DNA from 3 places in the Azorhizobium sp. AG788 genome. Region 1 is predicted to be linked to each of the others. Evidence: predicted binding sites of a transcription regulator. Region 1 holds the regulator's gene; each other region holds the start of a gene.
What was found. The regulator PhoB, encoded in region 1, activates phosphate uptake and scavenging genes when phosphate is short. The targets are predictions, from matches to a motif close to TGTCATNNANCTGTCAT.

Region 1 (5,671 bases):
GTGGCGGGGCCGATGGCCGCCTTCACCGCCTCCAGATCGCCGAAGGGCACATGGTCGAAGCCCGGCAGTTCGGGGCCGAAGCCTTCGAGATACTTGGCATTGCCGCCGGCGGCGATGGTCGCGAGCGTGCGGCCGTGGAAGGCGCCCTCGAAGGCGATGAGGCGGTTCCGCTCGGGATGGCCGGAGACATACTGGTATTTGCGCGCCATCTTGATGGCGCACTCCAGCGCTTCCGCACCGGAATTGGTGAAGAAGACCGTATCGGCGAAGGTCGCCTGCGTCAGGCGCTCGGCCAGCCGCTCGCCGCCGGCGATGCGGAACAGGTTCGAGGTGTGCCAGAGCTTGCCCGCCTGCTCGGTCAGGGCCTGCGCCAGATAGGGATTGGCGTGACCCAGCACATTGACCGCGATGCCGGCGGTGAAGTCGAGATAACGTCGCCCGTCCGTCGTCACGAGCCAGCAGCCCTCTCCCCGCTCGAATTCCAGGTTGATGCGTGCATAGGTCGGCAGAACGGGGGATATCACGGGAACCCCTCCTCACGAGGGTTGAGCGCCGGAGTGGCGCAGGGACAAACGGAAAAAGGCCGCCCAAGCGGGGCAGCCCGACGTGGGTGATTCTAGCTATCGCCCACGCGGGGTCAACATACCTAGCTTGGTTAACGTTTTCGCAACGACTTGGGGAAAACAGCCGGCTGCGTGATTCTGACTCTTCGCGACCCAGCCCCCATATTGTAGTTTCCCACTCGCCGCCTACGAGATGTCGTGCGGCACCGTTCCCAAGTGGCGTCGGCTCCCCAGTCCTGCGCGCGGACAGCGCGTCGCAGGAAGCGGCCGGGGATTCGATGAGGCAGCCAAGGAGGCGAGCGATGAGCTGGAACGACGAGCGCGTCGAACTCTTGAAAAAGCTCTGGAGCGAAGGACTGTCGGCCAGCCAGATCGCGGCTGAACTCGGCGGGATCACGCGTAATGCCGTGATCGGCAAGGTTCACCGTCTCGGCCTGTCGGGCCGGGCAAAGGCTCCGGCCGTCGCGGCCCGTCCGCGCAAGGCCGCCCGTCCCGAGGCGCCCGCACCGCGCCCCCAGGCCCCGACCCGTCCGGCGACCATCGGCAACACCGCCCTCGCCCCGGCCTTCGAGGAACTGGTGGAGACCGCTCCGGCGCCCGCGCCGGAGGCTCAGCCCTCCGCCAACATCGTGCCGATGGGCCAGCGCTGCACGATCATGAATCTCACGGAAGCCACCTGCCGCTGGCCGGTGGGCGAACCGGGGACGGACGCCTTCTATTTCTGCGGCGGACGCAGCCTTCCCGGGATGCCCTACTGCACCACCCATGCCCGGATGGCCTACCAGCCGGTCCAGGATCGCCGGCGGGACCGCCGGGTGGCCCGTCTCTGATCTGTCCTGACCCAGCCCCGCTCCGGCGGGGCTTCGGTTTTCAGGGGCCTTATGACCGTCGAAGACGATGCCCGGCGCGGATGACACGCCGGGCGCGCATCCGTCAGCGCCGGTCCCGCGTCGGATCGTAGCAGGTATAGCCCACGAAGCACTGCGGATTGTCGCGGGTCGGCACCCAGGCCGGGTTGGTCTGCTGGTCCATGGGGCAATAGGCCCCGCTCACCACATAGCGGTCGTAAACCAGCTGAGATGTGGCGAGCACCACGGCACCCTGCTGGCGCACCATGCCGGTGGCCTGCGCACAGCTCATCTTGCGGCTGTCCGGCAGCCCCTGCGCAAGCGCCGCCCCGGAGGCGACGACGGCACCGGCCAGCAGAACCGGCGCCAGAACAGCGCGCGACCAGTTGTTCATGATCCTTAACTCCCGCAGCCGCGTTCGGCGCGGCCCCTTGTGGCGTTCGCCACCGTCTCCGGCGACCGCTCCAACATAGGCTCAGCCGCGGCCTGCTGCCAGCGGGCGGCTCACCAGCCCCAGCCCCAGCGCCAGTCTCCCTTGGCGGGGTCGTAGCAGGTGTAGCCGATGAAGCATTGCGGATTGTCGCGCGTCGGCTCGAAGGCCGGCCGCAGCGCCTGCTGCGGCATGCAGAAGCGCAAATCGCTCACATAGCGGTCGAAGGTGGTCGCGGAGGTGTCGAGCACGATGCCGCCGGCCCGGGCGACCAGCCGCGCCGCCTGGTCGCAGGTCATGGCGCGCGTGTTGGGCCGCGCCTGTGCGCCGGTGGACGCGAAGGGAGGCAACAGCGCCAGGGCGAGGGCCGCCGCCTTCAGGCAACGACCCGACATGCGCACCACACCTGCCATGCTCAGCCTCCCTCGCGCCACCCACGCGGCCATCGGACGGCAGATGGCGTGGCGCACCGCGCCCCTCAATGGGCGCGGGCGAACATTTCGTTGAAGGAATAGCCGGCGCCGCGCACGGTGCGGATGGGATCGGGCTGGCGGCCGCGATTGATCGCCTTGCGCAGGCGGCCCACATGCACGTCCACGGTGCGCTCGTCGATATAGACGTCCTGGCCCCACACGCCGTCGAGCAACTGCTCGCGGGAGAAGACGCGGCCGGGGCTCTGCATCAGGAATTCGAGCAGGCGGAACTCGGTCGGACCGAGATGCACCTCGCGGCCCGAGCGGTGGACCCGATGGGTCTCGCGGTCGAGCTCGATGTCGCCGGCCCGCAGCAGGGTCGCCACATGCTCGGGCTTGGCCCGGCGCAGCAGCGCCCGCACGCGCGCCAGCAATTCCGGCACGGAGAAGGGCTTCACCACATAATCGTCGGCGCCGGTGGCAAGGCCGCGCACCCGCTCGGTCTCTTCGCCACGGGCGGTCAGCATGATGACGGGCAGGCGCTCCGTCTCCGGCCGCGTGCGCAGCCGGCGACAGAGCTCGATGCCCGAAAGGCCTGGCAGCATCCAGTCGAGGATGACGAGATCGGGCACGCTCTCGCGCAGCCGCGTCTCGGCTTCATCACCCCGCCCCACATTGTCGACGGCGTAACCCTCGCTCTCGAGGTTGTACCGCAGGAGGAGCGTCAGCGGCTCCTCGTCCTCGATGATCAGAATGCGCGCAGGCACGTTGGCTTACCCCTGAAGGGTGCGGGTGGGGAAGGTCACCGTGGTCTCGCTGGACGCGTCCGCCTTCGGACGATCGTCGGAGAGCATGTTGCCGGTGACCATGTAATAGACGGTCTCGGCCACATTGGTGGCATGGTCGCCGATGCGCTCGATGTTCTTGGCACAGAACAGGAGGTGCGTGCACACGGAGATGTTGCGCGGATCTTCCATCATGTAGGTGAGGAGTTCGCGGAACAGCGAGGTGTACATGGTGTCGACGCTGGCATCCTTGCGCCACACCTCGAGCGCCTTGGCCTCGTCGCGGCCGGCATAGGCGTCCAGCACTTCCTTGAGCTGCTCAAGCACGAGGTCGGTCATGTGCTCGACGCCGCGCACCAGCTTCTGCGGGTGGTATTCGCCCTCGATGGCCAGCACGCGCTTGCCGACGTTCTTGGCGAGGTCACCGATGCGCTCCAGATCGTTGGAGATGCGCAGGGTGGCCACGATGTCCCGCAGGTCGCTGGCCATGGGCTGGCGCTTGGCGATGACCAGCACCGCCTTTTCCTCGATGTCGCGCTGCATGTGGTCGATGGCAGCGTCCATCACCACCACGCGCTGGGCGGCGGTGCCGTCCCGGCGGATCAGGGCGCCGACGGAATCGGCCACCAGACGCTCGGCCTGGCCGCCCATCTCGACGATCTTGCGGCCCAGTTCCTTCAGCTCGGCATCGAAAGAGGAAACAGTATGTTCAGGCATCAAAACCTCCCCGTGCCGCGTCAGCCGAACCGGCCAGTGATGTAGTCGCGCGTCTTGATCTCCTTCGGATTGGTGAAGATCACGTCCGAGGGGCCGACCTCCACCAGTTCGCCGAGGTAGAAGAACGCCGTGCGGTCGGCGCAGCGCGCCGCCTGCTGCATGTTATGGGTCACGATGACGATCGTGAATTCCTGCTTCAGCTCGTCGATCAGATCCTCGATCTTCGAGGTGGAGATCGGATCGAGCGCCGAGGTGGGCTCGTCCAGCAGGATGACTTCCGGCTTCACCGCGATGGTGCGGGCGATGCACAGGCGCTGCTGCTGGCCGCCGGACATGCCGAGCGCGGAGGTGTGGAGACGGTCCTTGGTCTCTTCCCAGATCGCCGCCTTGCGCAGGCAGCTCTCGACGCGCTCGTCCATCTGCGACTTGGACAGGCTCTCGTGCAGGCGCACGCCGAAGGCGATGTTGTCATAGATGGACATGGGGAAGGGCGTCGGCTTCTGGAACACCATGCCGATGCGGCTGCGCACCACAGTGGAGTCCAGATCCTTGCCCACCACGTTCACGCCGTCGAACATGACCTCGCCCTCGGCGCGCTGGCCGGGATAGAGGTCGTACATGCGGTTGAAGACGCGCAGCAGCGTGGACTTTCCGCAGCCGGACGGGCCGATCATGGCCGTCACGCGCTTCTCCGGGATGGTGAAGTTGATGTTCTTCAGGGCGTGGTTCTGCCCGTAGTAGAAGTTCAGCTTGTTGACCTGAATCTTCGTCGGCGCGTCCGGGGCGCCGGGCTTGGCCGACACGCTGGTGGACATGCTGAGGTTCGGATCGACGGCGGAAGTCATGGTCTAGCCTCGTTCGGATCTCGGGGCCCGGCGCAGCGGGCGGAATTGCGTAGGGAAGCCGGCCCGGTCAGTGCGACCGCGCCAGGACGAGCCGCGACACCACATTGAGCACCAGCACGCCCACCGTGATGAGCAGCGCGCCGGCCCAGGCCAGGGCCACCCAGTCGTCGAAGGGGCTGCCGGCATACTGATAGATGGCGATCGGCAGGCTGGCCATCGGCTTGGACAGGTCCACCGACCAGGAATTGTTGCCGAGCGAGGTGAAGAGCAGCGGCGCCGTCTCGCCGGCGGCGCGGGCGATGGCCAGCAGCACGCCCGTGACGATGCCGGCGCGGGCCGCGCGCCACGTCACCATCATGACCACCTTCCACTGCGGCGCGCCGAGCGCGAAGGCGGCTTCGCGCAGGCCCACCGGCACGAGGTTCAGCATGTCCTCGGTGGTGCGCACGATGACCGGGATCACCAGGATGGCGAGGGCGATGGAGCCCGCCCAGCCCGAGAAGCCGCCGAAGGGCACCACCAGCAGCTGGTAGATGAAGAGGCCGACCAGGATGGACGGCGCCGAGAGCAGGATGTCGTTCACGAAGCGGGCGGCGGAGCCGATCTTCGTGCCCTTGCCGTTCTCGGCGAGGAAGGTGCCGGCGAAGATGCCGATCGGACCGCCGATGACGAGGGCGAGGCCGATCTGGATGAGCGAGCCGACGATGGCGTTCAAGAGGCCGCCGTTCTGGCCCGGCGGCATGGTGATGCGCGTGAAGACGTTGGTGCCGAGCGCCGGAAGGCCCTTGGCGAGCAGCGTGAGCAGGATCCACGCGAGCAGAAGGATGGCGAGGGCGGCGAATCCGACGGAAATCGCCTTGACGGTCGTGTCCTTGGCCCGGCGGGCGGCGAGCGAAGCCATGGTTCGGTTCTTTCTCAGTCGAGGCGCGAACGCACCAGCGCGCGGGACAGCGCGAGGACGATGAAGGAGATGACGAACAGGATGAAGCCCAGCTGCAGGAGCGAGGTGAGCTTCAGCGAGCCGATCGGCGCCTCGGGGAATTCGTTGGCGATGGTGGAGGCGATGGTGG
Region 2 (5,671 bases), on a different contig from region 1:
TCGGTGCCTTCATAGACGATCGAGCCGGCGCGCTTGCGCAGGAGGCCCATGATGGCGCGCATGGTGGTGGTCTTGCCGGCACCGTTGCGGCCAAGCAGCGTCACCACTTCGCCCGGATGCACCTCGAAGCTCATGCCGTGCAGCACATGGCTCTCGCCATAGTGGCCGTGCAGTTCGTCGACCTTGAGCAGCGCCTCAGCCATGTCCGTGTCCCGTGCCCATGTAGGCTTCCACCACCTGCGGATTCTTGGAGACCTCCGAATAGGGCCCCTCGGTCAGGATCTCGCCGCGGGCGAGCACGGTGATGGTGTCGGAGAGGTCCGCGACCACGGAGAGATTGTGCTCCACCATCAGCACCGTGCGCTGGGCGGACACGCGCTTGATGAGGTCGGCGGTGCGGGCGATGTCCTCGCGGCCCATGCCGGAGGTGGGCTCGTCCAGCAGCAGCATTTCCGGATCGAGCGCCAGCGTGGTGGCGATCTCCAGCGCACGCTTGCGGCCATAGGGCAATTCCACGGCCAGATGCCGGGCATAGGAGGAGAGGCCCACCTCCTCCAGCAGTTCCATGGCGCGGTCGTTCAGCGCGTCGAGCGAGGTCTCGGACGCCCAGAAATGGAAGGAGGTGCCGAGCTTGCGCTGCAGCGCCACGCGCACGTTCTCCAGCACCGTGAGATGGCCGAAGGTGGCGGAGATCTGGAACGAGCGCACCATGCCGAGCCGCGCCACGTCCGCGGGCTTGGTGCGGGTGATGTCGCGGCCGTTCAGCCGGATGGTCCCGCGCGTCGGCTCAAGGAATTTGGTGATCAGGTTGAAGCAGGTGGTCTTGCCGGCGCCATTCGGCCCGATGAGGGCGTGAATGGTGTTGCGACGGATCCTGAGGTTCACGTTCTTGACGGCCGTGAACCCCTTGAATTCTTTCGTGAGACCAGATGCTTCAACGATATAGGGCACGTCTGAGACAGTGTCCGCAATCGCCACGGGCGCCTCTCTTGCGTTCGGCCAGCCGTCCACGTTGCACTGCCGTGAGCGGGGTCTGGCGTTTTCCTCCGGTGCGCCTTTTGCGGCGCTTATAGGGGCCGACCGTAGCACGGTAAGAACGGCCTTCGTCAATAGACCAAAGGCAGAAATAAGAACGTTTGATAGATTCCGGAGCGCCGCACACGTCGTGTGGATGCCGCAGTGCGTTACGGGGCCTCGCTTCTCATTTGATCGCAGGCAGCAGAGAAATGGAGAGCTTCACACTGGCGGCCTGTGTACCGCTGATCTGGAGCACCAGTGGCGCACCGGTGGCGACGGCAAAGCGCACGCTCTTGCGCGCCAGCGGGCAGTCGCGGACGCCGGTGAAAGCGGCCGCCTTGAGCGGCATGCCACTGGCGATCAGGTCGATCCAGGCCGGCTGGTCGAGGGTCACCTGAAGCAGCCCGTCAGCGGTCGGTGCCGGCAGGCGGACATAGCCGGCCGCGCCGCCTTCGCCCGTCCGCTCCGGGGCGACGGGGAGCCCGGCGCGTTCGGACGGGGCGAGGTCGAGCGCGAAGGCGAGCGGCAGGGGCTGCTCCAGCAGGCGGCCCGAGGGCATGTGCGCAAGATCGGCGGCGCCGAGTTGCGCGCCGTCCGCCTCCAGCGACCAGGCGGCTGCGGCGCAGCCTTCGCCTGCGGCGTGGGCGGGGACACGGAATGGTGAAGCCAGAAACAGGGCGAAGATCGCGACGGCGGAGAAGGCGCGCATGGCGGAAGGTCCATAGCTATATTCAAAGCGATATAGCATGACGCGCACCCCCGCGTCCTGCGGCGCGCCCTCCCTGAGAGGGAACTCAGCAGGGCGCGCGGTCGCACTCAACGGGCCTGCGCGTGATATTCCGGGTTCGGCCGCATGTCGGTGGCGCTGGCCACCCGGTTCGACATGTTGAAGAAGGCCGCCACCGCCGCGACGTCCCAGATGTCGCGCTCGGACAGACCGGCGTCACGCAGAGCGGTGCGGTCGGGCTCCTCCACGAGATGCGGGGTCTCGGTGAGCTTCACCGCGAAATCGAGGATCGCCCTCTGGCGGGCATCGAGACGGGCGGCGCGGTAGTTCATGAGGATCTGCTCGCCCAGCTCCGGTGTTCCGGAGAGCACACGCACTGCCGCGCCGTGGGCGGTGAGGCAGTAATAGCAGCGGTTCACCGCCGAGACCGCCACCGCGATCATCTCCCGCTCCAGTTTGGAGAGGCCGGAGGGCGCCAGCATGAGGTCGTTGTACATCGCCGAAAAGGCGCCGAGCTTGGCCAGATCGAAGGCATAGGCCTTCAGCACGTTCGGCACGAAACCGATCTTCTCCACGCACTTGTCGAAATAGGCCTGGGTCGGCGCGTCGAGCGGCGCCAGGGGCAGGTCGAGGGCGATCACGGGCTCAGCGGCGGGGGCACTGGCGGCCTTGGATGCGGTGCCGCGCAAGGCGGCTTGCTTCCGTTCCGGATGCTGCGTTGCGGTATTTTGGAACCGTTTCCCGCTTGACGCTTTTTTGGGCGTGGCGCTTAAGTTGTTTGGCTTTTCAACGCCTTTGTCAGGCGTGCTTAGTTTTGCGGCGGTCGTGGTCTTTTTTGCCATGAGGGGCCACCTCGTCATGATTTCGTCGTTCCCCGGCGTCACACCCGGAGCCTCCCGGTGGGGACGAGGATCGCGCAGAGAGGGGGCCGGCGAAAGCCCCCGGGGAGTGTCGTGATGAATATCCAGGGAAGCCAGGGCTCGGATGCGTCGTTCGGGTCCAAGGCGCGTCTGTCGCTCGCTGTCAGTCTGCTCAAGACCGAGGGCGCGGGCATTCCGGAAGCCTTCACCCGCCAGCTGTTCGGCGCCGCCGCCCCGGAGGATGTGGAAGCCCTGCTGCCCGAGGCGCTTGCGGCCCTCGCCCGCACGTCCTGGGCGCATCTCGTCGCCCACAAGCCCGGCACCAGCGACGTCCACGTCTTCACGCCGAGCCTGCCCGGCCATCCGCCGGTCACCGTCATCGAGGCGGTGAATGACGACATGACCTTCCTGTTCGATTCTCTGGCCTGCGAACTGGCGGATCGTGGTCTGGAACTGCGCCTCGCGGTCCATCCCATCTTCGCGCTGGAGCGCGGCGTCGGCGATGCCGTCACGGGGATCGAGACCGATCTCGTGGCGGCGGGCACCCGGGGCCTGGCCCGCGAGAGCCTGATTCATCTGCATATTCCCGCCCTCGGCAGTCCGGCGGCGGAGGCCGATCTGAAGGAGGCCCTGCTCGGCGTCCTCAGCGACGTGCGCGCCGCCAATCGCGATTTCCTCGCCATGCGGGCGCGGGTCCACGATGTCTCCAAGACCTACCGGCGGGAGAAGTGGCCCTATTCGGAGATCGACCGCGAGGAGGCGGCGGATCTCATCGAATGGCTGGTGGCCGACAATTTCATCTTCCTCGGCGTGCGCGGCTATGCGCTCACTGCCGAGGGCGGGCTTGAGGCCATTCCCGACAGCGGCCTCGGCGTGCTGCGCGATCCGCAGGTGCATGAGCTGCGCCTCGGCGCCGATCCGGTGGTGACGACGCCGGACATGCGGCAGTTCCAGCCCGGCGGCCAGCCCCTCATCATCACCAAGTCCAGCATCCGCTCGCGCGTCCATCGCCGGGCGCCGCTCGATTATATCGGCGTGAAGATCCACGACGCCGAAGGCAAGCTCACGGGCGAGCTGCGCATCATCGGCCTCTTCACCGCCACCGCCTACACCCATTCGGTGATGCAGATCCCCTATCTGCGTAACAAGGCGGAGGCGGTGCTGGTCTGGGCTGGGTTCGATCTCGACACCCATTCCGGCAAGGCGCTGGCGACGGTCCTGGAGACCTATCCCCGCGACGAACTGTTCCAGATCGACGCCGATACGCTTCAGGCCTATGCGGTCGTCATCCTCTCGCTCTATGACCGTCCGCGCGTGCGGGTGCTGCCGCGCTCCGATCCGTTCGACCGCTTCGTTTCGGTGCTGGTCTATGTGCCGCGCGAGCGCTTCGACGCGGCGCTGCGCCAGAGCGTGGGGGCCTATCTCAGCCAGGTGTTCGGTGGCGCCGTGGAGGAGGTGGAGCCTACCTTCCTCGCCGACCTGCCGCTGACCCGCGTGCGCTACATCATCGGCCGTCAGGAAGGCCGCACGCCAGAAATCAACCGCGTCGACCTCGAGCGCGAGATCGCACGTCTTGCCCTTTCCTGGTCCGACCGTCTCGGCGAGGCGCTGCGCGCCACCCATGGCAGCGCCGAGGCGCAGGCCCTGGCCGAGCGTTACGGCTCGGCCTTCGATGCCGGCTATGTGGCCGCCTATCCGGTGCAGACGGCGGTGGAGGACATCGCCCGACTGGAGCGCCTCTCCGCCGAGCGGCCCATCGCCCTCGATTTCTTCCGTCGCCCCGGCGACCTCCAAACGCGTATCTCCCTGCGCCTCATCTCCTTCGGCCGGCCGCTGCCGCTCTCCCAGCGGGTGCCGACGCTGGAGAACATGGGCCTCAAGGCGATCGACGAGCGCACCTATCGCATCGAGACCACCGCCCGCATCGGTTCAGGCGCCTCCGCCGCCACCCGCAGCTGGGTCCATGAGATGAGCCTTGAGCGCTCGGACGGCCGGGCCATCGAGATGGGCGGCTCCGGCGAGCGGCTGGAAGACCTGCTCACCGCCGTGCTGCGCGGCACGGCGGAGAATGACGGCTTCAACGCTCTCGTGCTGGATACCGCGCTCAACTGGCGCGACGTGGCGCTGGTGCGGGCGCTGGCGCGCTATCTGCGGCAGGCGGGCATCGCTTTCTCGCAGGACTATCTCTGGACCACGCTGAACCGCCACGCGGCGCTCGCGGAAAAGATCGTCCGCCTGTTCCACGTGCGTTTCGATCCCGCCCGTGACGCCTCCCCCGAGGCGCGGCAGGCCCGCGAGGCGCCCTTGCGCGAGGCCATCGAGGTGGCGCTGGCTGACGTCTCCAGTCTGGACGAGGATCGCATCCTGCGCCGCTTCGTCAATCTGGTGGACGCGGCGCTGCGCACCACCTTCTACCAGCGCGATGCCGAGGGGCGGGCCAAGACCGCCATCGCCATCAAATATGAGAGCGCGAAGGTGGAGGGCCTGCCCCTGCCGCGTCCGCTCTATGAGGTGTTCGTCTATTCGCCCCGCGTCGAAGGCGTGCATCTGCGCTTCGGCCAGGTGGCGCGCGGCGGCCTGCGCTGGTCGGACCGGCCGCAGGATTTCCGCACCGAGGTGCTCGGCCTTGTGAAGGCGCAGCAGGTGAAGAACGCCGTCATCGTGCCGGTAGGCGCCAAGGGCGGCTTCGTGCCCAAGCTCCTGCCGCAGGGCGGCTCGCGCGATGCCATCCAGGCGGAGGGCGTCGCGGCCTATGAGATCTTCGTCTCCAGCCTGCTCGACCTCACCGACAACCTGAAGGGTGGCGCGGTCGTCCACCCGCCGCAGGTGGTGCGGCTTGATGGCGATGACCCCTATCTCGTGGTCGCCGCCGACAAGGGCACGGCCACCTTCTCCGATACGGCCAACGGCATCTCCCAGCGCCACGGCTTCTGGCTGGACGATGCCTTCGCCTCCGGCGGGTCCGTCGGCTACGACCACAAGGCCATGGGCATTACCGCACGCGGCGCCTGGGAGGCGGTGAAGCGCCACTTCCGCGAGCGCAACGTGGACATCCAGACGACGCCGG
Region 3 (5,671 bases), on a different contig from region 1:
AAGAAGGCATAGGTCACGTTCACCACCAGCAGAAAGAAGGTGGTGGGCGCCAGCAGCGGAAATACGATGGCGGTGAAGCGGCGGAACGGCCCTGCTCCGTCGATAGCGGCCGCCTCGATCAGCGGGCGCGGAATGGCCCTTAGGCCCGCATAGAAGAACAGGAGATTGTAGCTGACCTGCTTCCAGGTGGCGGCGAGGATGACCAGCAGCAGCGCCTGACGGCCGTCGAGGAAGTGGTTCCAGGTGATGCCGAGGGCCTTCAGGCCCCGCGCGGCGATGCCGACGCTCGGATCGAACATGAACCAGAACATCACCGCCGCCACGGCGGGCGCCACCGCATAGGGCCAGATCAGCAGCGTGCGGTAGAGGCCGGCGAGCTTGCCGGCCTTCTCCGCCGCCAGCGCCAGCAGCAGCCCGAGGCCGAGCGAGAGGGTCGCCACCGCACCGGAAAACAGGAAGGTGACGCCCACCGCCTCCAGATAGGCCGAATCCCGGAACAGGGCCGCGAAATTCTCAAGGCCCACGAACTGCTTGGAGAGGCCGAAGGCGTCTTCGGTGAAGACCGAGCCGGTGAGCGCTTCCAGCGCGGGCCAAATGAAGAAGATGAACGTCACCGCCAGCTGCGGCGCCAGCAACAGATAGGGCAGCAGCCGGTTGGGAAAGGTGACGCGCTTGGCCTGCATGGCGGCTCGGATCAGCTTTCAGGAGAGCGGAGAGGCCCGGCCGGACGCTCCGGCCGGGCCATGTGAGTTAGGCGCCAAGAACCTACTGGTTCGCCTTCTCGAAGGCCCGCAGCAGCGTGTTGCCGCGCTCCTGCGCCGCATCGAGCGCCGCCTTGGCTGTCTTCTGGCCGGCGAGCGTCGCCTCCAGCTCCTCCTCGATCACGTCACGGATCTGGGCGAAGGAGCCAAAGCGCAGGCCCTTGGAGTTTTCCGTCGGAGGGTTCAGCGTCATCTGCAGAATGGAGATGTCGGCCCCGGGGTTCTTCGCATAGAAGCCCTCCGCCTTGGCAAAGTCATAGGCGGCCGGAGTGATGGGCAGATAGCCGGTCTGCTCGTGCCACCAGGCCTGCACCTCGGGCTTCGACAGATAGGTGAAGAACTTGGCGAGGCCCTTGTACTCGGCCTGCGGACGGCCCGTGAGCACCCACAGGCTGGCGCCGCCGATGATGGAATTCTGCGGCGCGCCCTTCACCTGCGGCCAGTAGGGCATCATGCCATAGCCGAGATCGAATTTGGCATTGGCGAGGATGGCGGCGCGGGCGGCGGAAGAGCCGATGGACATGCCGCATTCGCCGGAGAAGAACTTCGGGTCGGCCTTCGCCTGCCGGCCGCCGTAATCGAAGATCTTCGTCTTCTGCCACTCGGCGAGCTTCTCCCAGTGGCTCTGCACCAGCGGGTTGGAGATGGTGAGCTGGGTGTCGAGCCCGCCCATGCCGTTTTGCTTGGTGCCGATGGCGACGTTATGCCAGGCGGACAGGTTCTCCACATTCACCCACGAAGGCCACTGGGTGGTGAAGCCGCATGCCGTGCCGGAGGCCTGGAGCTTCTTGGCCATTTCTTCCAGTTCCGGCCAGGTCTTGGGCGGCGTGTTGGGGTCGAGGCCCGCCTTTTTGAACAGATCCTTGTTGTAATAAAGGATCGTGGTGGAGGAGTTGAACGGGAAGGACAGCATGTTGCCCTGCGTGTCCGAATAATAGCCCGTCACCGCCGGCAGATAGGTCTTGGTGTCGAACGGCTCGTTCTGCTCGGCCATGAGCTTGTAGACCGGATAGACGGCGCCCTTGGCGGCCATCATGGTGGCGGTGCCGACCTCGAACACCTGCACCAGAGCGGGGTTCTGCTTGGCGCGGAAGGCGGCGATCGCCCCCGTCATGGCCTCGGGATAGGAGCCCTTGAACACCGGAACGATCTTGTAGTCGCTCTGGGAGGCGTTGAAGTCGCTGGCGATCTTCTCCAGCTTCTCGCCGAGCGGGCCGGACATGGCGTGCCACCACTGGATCTCTGTTGCCGCCTGCGCGCCCGCGCCGCCCAGCATCACGCCGGCGAGGCTTGCCGCCAGCATGCGCGCCGCTTTGCTCCATACGGTCTCGTGAATGCCCATGTCCGCCTCCCTCTGCTGGCCGCGCCAGCCTCGTTCGTTGCTTGCGAGGAATGCGTGACGCGGCCATGACGTCCCTATGAAGGCCCGATGACGGCCTTACCGCAATAACGAATGGCCTTGATCCCGCGGCGACGAGCGCGTACCAAGCCCGCCCCTCGGAGATCCCCCATGGCGGCCTGCGGCCTCGATTTCGGCACATCCAACACCACGCTCGGCCTGCCCAATGGCCATGGCGCCGTGCTCGCGGCACTGGAGGACGGGCGCGACACCGTGCCGAGCGCGGTCTTCTATGACCGGGCCGGCCATCCGCGCATCGGCCGCGCCGCCGTGCGCGCTTATGTGGAAGGCGAGGACGGCCGCCTCATGCGGGCGCTGAAATCCGTGCTCGGAACGGCGCTCCTCGACGAGACGACGGCTGTCGGCCGGCGGCGCATCCCGTTCCGCGCCGTGATCGGCGAGTTCATCGCCACCGTGAAGGCCCGCGCGGAGGCGGACCGGGGCGTTGGGCTCGACAAGGTGGTGATGGGGCGCCCGGTCTTTTTCGTGGACGACGATGCGGCGGGCAATGCGAAGGCGCAGGACGCGCTGGAGGAGATCGCCCACAGCATCGGCTTCTCGGCGGTCTCCTTCCAGTACGAGCCCATTGCCGCCGCGCTCGATTACGAGCAGCAGGTGACACACGAGGAACTGGCGCTGATCGCGGACATCGGCGGCGGCACGTCGGACTTCTCCATCGTGCGCCTTGCCCCGGAACGGCGGACGAAGCCGGACCGGGTGGACGACATTCTCGCCAATGACGGCGTGCGCATCGGCGGCACGGATTTCGACCGCCAGCTCTCGCTCAGCATCGTCATGCCCCTCCTCGGCTATCGCAGCCCCATGAAGCAGCCGGGCCGAGATGTGCCGAGCGCCTATTATTTCGACCTCGCCACATGGTCGGCCATCAACCGGCTCTACACGCCGAAGACCGTGCGTGAGATTGTCGAAGTGAAGCGCGATGCCGCCCATCCGGCGCTGCTGGATCGCCTCCTGAAGGTGATCGAGGATCAGCGCGGCCACACGCTCGCCATCGCCACCGAAGGCGCCAAGATCGCGCTGGCGGAGGATGGCGCGGCCCGGCTCGATCTCAAGGAAGTCGAAGCCGGCCTGATCGCCGAACTCGACCGCGGTGGCCTTGAGACCCACACCGCAACGCTCGCCGAGCGGGTGGCCCGTCGCGTCGGGGTGTGCCTGGAACAGGCGGGGCTCACGGCCGATCAGATCGATGCGGTCTTCCTCACCGGCGGCTCCACCCGCCTCGCCCATGTGCGCTCCGCCATCCTCGCGGCGGTGCCGAACGCTCGCGTGGTGGATGGCGACACCTTCGGCTCGGTGGGCACGGGCCTCGCGCTGGAAGCCCGCCGCCGCTTCGGCTGAGGGGGCGCTGCCGGCCTATTGCTGCGAGGCCATGAAGCTGCGGAAGCGGGCGAGGCTGAAGGCGAAGAACAGGCCGCCGATGGCGAGCACGGCCAGGAAGCGCGGCCACACCACCTCGAAACCCGCGCCCCGGTAGAGGATCGCCTGTGCGAAGGCGACGAAATGGGTGGAGGGCGAGAGCTGCGTCGCCCACTGCATCCATTGCGGCATGCTCTCCAGCGGCGTGAAGCCACCCGAGAGCAGGTTCATGGGCAGGATGGTGAGGATGAACAGCAGGCCGAGCTGCGGCATGGAACCGGACACTGTGCCGAGAAAGATGCCGAACGAGGCCGAGAAGAAGAGATAGAAGGCCACCCCCAGCAGGAACAGCGGGATAGAGCCGGCGATGGCCATGCCCATTACCCCTTGCAGTACCCCGAGGATGGAAAGCGCGGTCACCAGCAGGATCACCGCGCCATTGGCGATGATCTTGGCCATCATGATCTCGACCGGGCGCACCGGCAGCACCAGCACATGCTCCAGCGTGCCGTGCTCGCGCTCGCGGATGAGGGCCGCGCCGGCCAGCAGCACCGAGAGCATGGTGATGTTGTTGATGAGGCCCATGGTGCCGGTGAACCAGGAGGATTCCAGCGTCTGGTTGAAGGCGGCGCGGATGTGCAGTTCCACCGGCGTCTGGGCGCCGTTGCCTTCCCGCTGGAGGAAGCGGTTCACCTCCTGCTGGAAGATCTCCGAGATGTAATTGGCACCGAGCCCGGCCTGCATCAGCGCCGTGGCATCGATGAGCAGTTGCACCGACGGGGAACGCCCCGCCAGCACGTCCGACTGGAACTTGGGCGGGAAGTTCAGCACGAAAGTGTAGCGTGCGCTGTCCATCAGCCGGTCCACGTCCTGCGGCGCCAGCGCGACGGGCGTCTGGAAGCGGGGCGGCATCAGGGCGTCGATGATGGCGTGGGACAGCGTGGAATTGTCCTCGTCCACCACGCCCACGGTGGCGCGGTTGAGGTCATGCTTCATGCCGTTCGCCTGCATGTAGATGGCGGCGGTGAAGGCATAGAGCACCAGGATCAGCATCCCCCGGTCGCGCCAGAGGCTGATGAGTTCCTTGCGGATCAGGGCAGAGAGGGCGCTGAAGTTCATCTCACGTCTCCTGCTTTCTGAGGAGCGTATGGGCGATGAGCAGCAGCGCCGGCCAGAAGGCGAAGCAGACGAGGGCGAAGGGCAGCAGCGCCCCGAAGTCGAGCCCCTTGGTGAAGGCGCCAACGCTCGCCCGCAGGAAATAGCTGGTGGGGAAGAGGGTGCCGATCACCCGCGCGCCGCCCTCCAGCGTCGCCACCGGCTGGAGCATGCCGGAGAACTGGGTGGCTGGCATCATGGTCGCGAGCGTGGTGGCGAAGAGGGCGGCCACCTGCGTGCGCGTGAGGGTGGAGGAGACGAGGCCGATGGCGGTCGTGCCGAGCACATAGCCCACCGCCGCCAGCGAGAGGCCGAGGAAGCTCCCCTTCAGCGGCACGCCGAAGATGACGAGCGCCATGCCCACCATGACCAGATAATTGAAGCAACCAAGCGCCACATAGGGCAGCTGCTTGCCCAGCAGGAATTCCAGCTTGGTGACCGGCGTCACATAGAGATTGGTGATCGATCCCAGCTCCTTCTCCGTCACCACGCCGAGCGCGGTCAGCACGGAGGGAATGAAGACCAGCATCAGCGCGATCACCGCCGGCACCATGGCATCGATGCTGCGGAAGGACTGGTTGTAGCGATAGCGCATGGCGAGGCTGGCGCCGGTCGTGACCGTCTTGCCCGCGGCCGCGGCCATCTCAGTGAGGAACTGCGTGTGCGCGCCTTCCACATAGCCCTGTATGGTCTCGGCGCGGAACGGCATGGCGCCATCAACGGTCACCAGCACTTCGGTCTGCCGTCCCGTGCGCAGGTCGGCGCCGAACTGGGGCGGGATCTCGATGGCGAAGGCGATGTCGTTGGATTGCAGCCGCCGCTCCAGTTCCGCCGGCGAGGCGAGGGGCGCCTCAACGTCGAAATAGGAGGAGTGGGCGAAGGTGTCGGCATAGAGCCGGCTTTCCGGCGTCTGGTCGCGGTCCAGCACGGCGAAGCGGACATGGTCCACGTCGAGCGTGATGCCATAGCCGAAGATGAG

Region 2: the regulator PhoB is predicted to act here: its motif matches at 2,599-2,615, upstream of DFO45_RS18745 (NAD-glutamate dehydrogenase).
Region 3: the regulator PhoB is predicted to act here: its motif matches at 2,180-2,196, upstream of ugpB (sn-glycerol-3-phosphate ABC transporter substrate-binding protein UgpB).

Annotation. Positions count from the first base shown of each region.
Region 1 is NZ_SOBM01000001.1:179,980-185,650, reverse strand. Features, by position in the region: gene DFO45_RS00885 (aspartate aminotransferase family protein) at 1-524, opposite strand, end outside; gene DFO45_RS00880 (GcrA family cell cycle regulator) at 866-1,393, shown strand; gene DFO45_RS00875 (hypothetical protein) at 1,497-1,805, opposite strand; gene DFO45_RS00870 (hypothetical protein) at 1,916-2,254, opposite strand; gene phoB (phosphate regulon transcriptional regulator PhoB) at 2,320-3,021, opposite strand; gene phoU (phosphate signaling complex protein PhoU) at 3,028-3,756, opposite strand; gene pstB (phosphate ABC transporter ATP-binding protein PstB) at 3,777-4,571, opposite strand; gene pstA (phosphate ABC transporter permease PstA) at 4,669-5,502, opposite strand; gene pstC (phosphate ABC transporter permease subunit PstC) at 5,517-5,671, opposite strand, start outside.
Region 2 is NZ_SOBM01000007.1:80,402-86,072, reverse strand. Features, by position in the region: gene DFO45_RS18765 (ABC transporter ATP-binding protein) at 1-203, opposite strand, end outside; gene DFO45_RS18760 (ABC transporter ATP-binding protein) at 196-978, opposite strand; gene DFO45_RS18755 (hypothetical protein) at 1,202-1,765, opposite strand; gene DFO45_RS18750 (peroxidase-related enzyme) at 1,834-2,385, opposite strand; gene DFO45_RS18745 (NAD-glutamate dehydrogenase) at 2,701-5,671, shown strand, end outside.
Region 3 is NZ_SOBM01000009.1:203,626-209,296, reverse strand. Features, by position in the region: gene ugpA (sn-glycerol-3-phosphate ABC transporter permease UgpA) at 1-683, opposite strand, end outside; gene ugpB (sn-glycerol-3-phosphate ABC transporter substrate-binding protein UgpB) at 766-2,064, opposite strand; gene DFO45_RS22270 (Hsp70 family protein) at 2,272-3,519, shown strand; gene DFO45_RS22265 (ABC transporter permease) at 3,535-4,656, opposite strand; gene rbbA (ribosome-associated ATPase/putative transporter RbbA) at 4,658-5,671, opposite strand, start outside.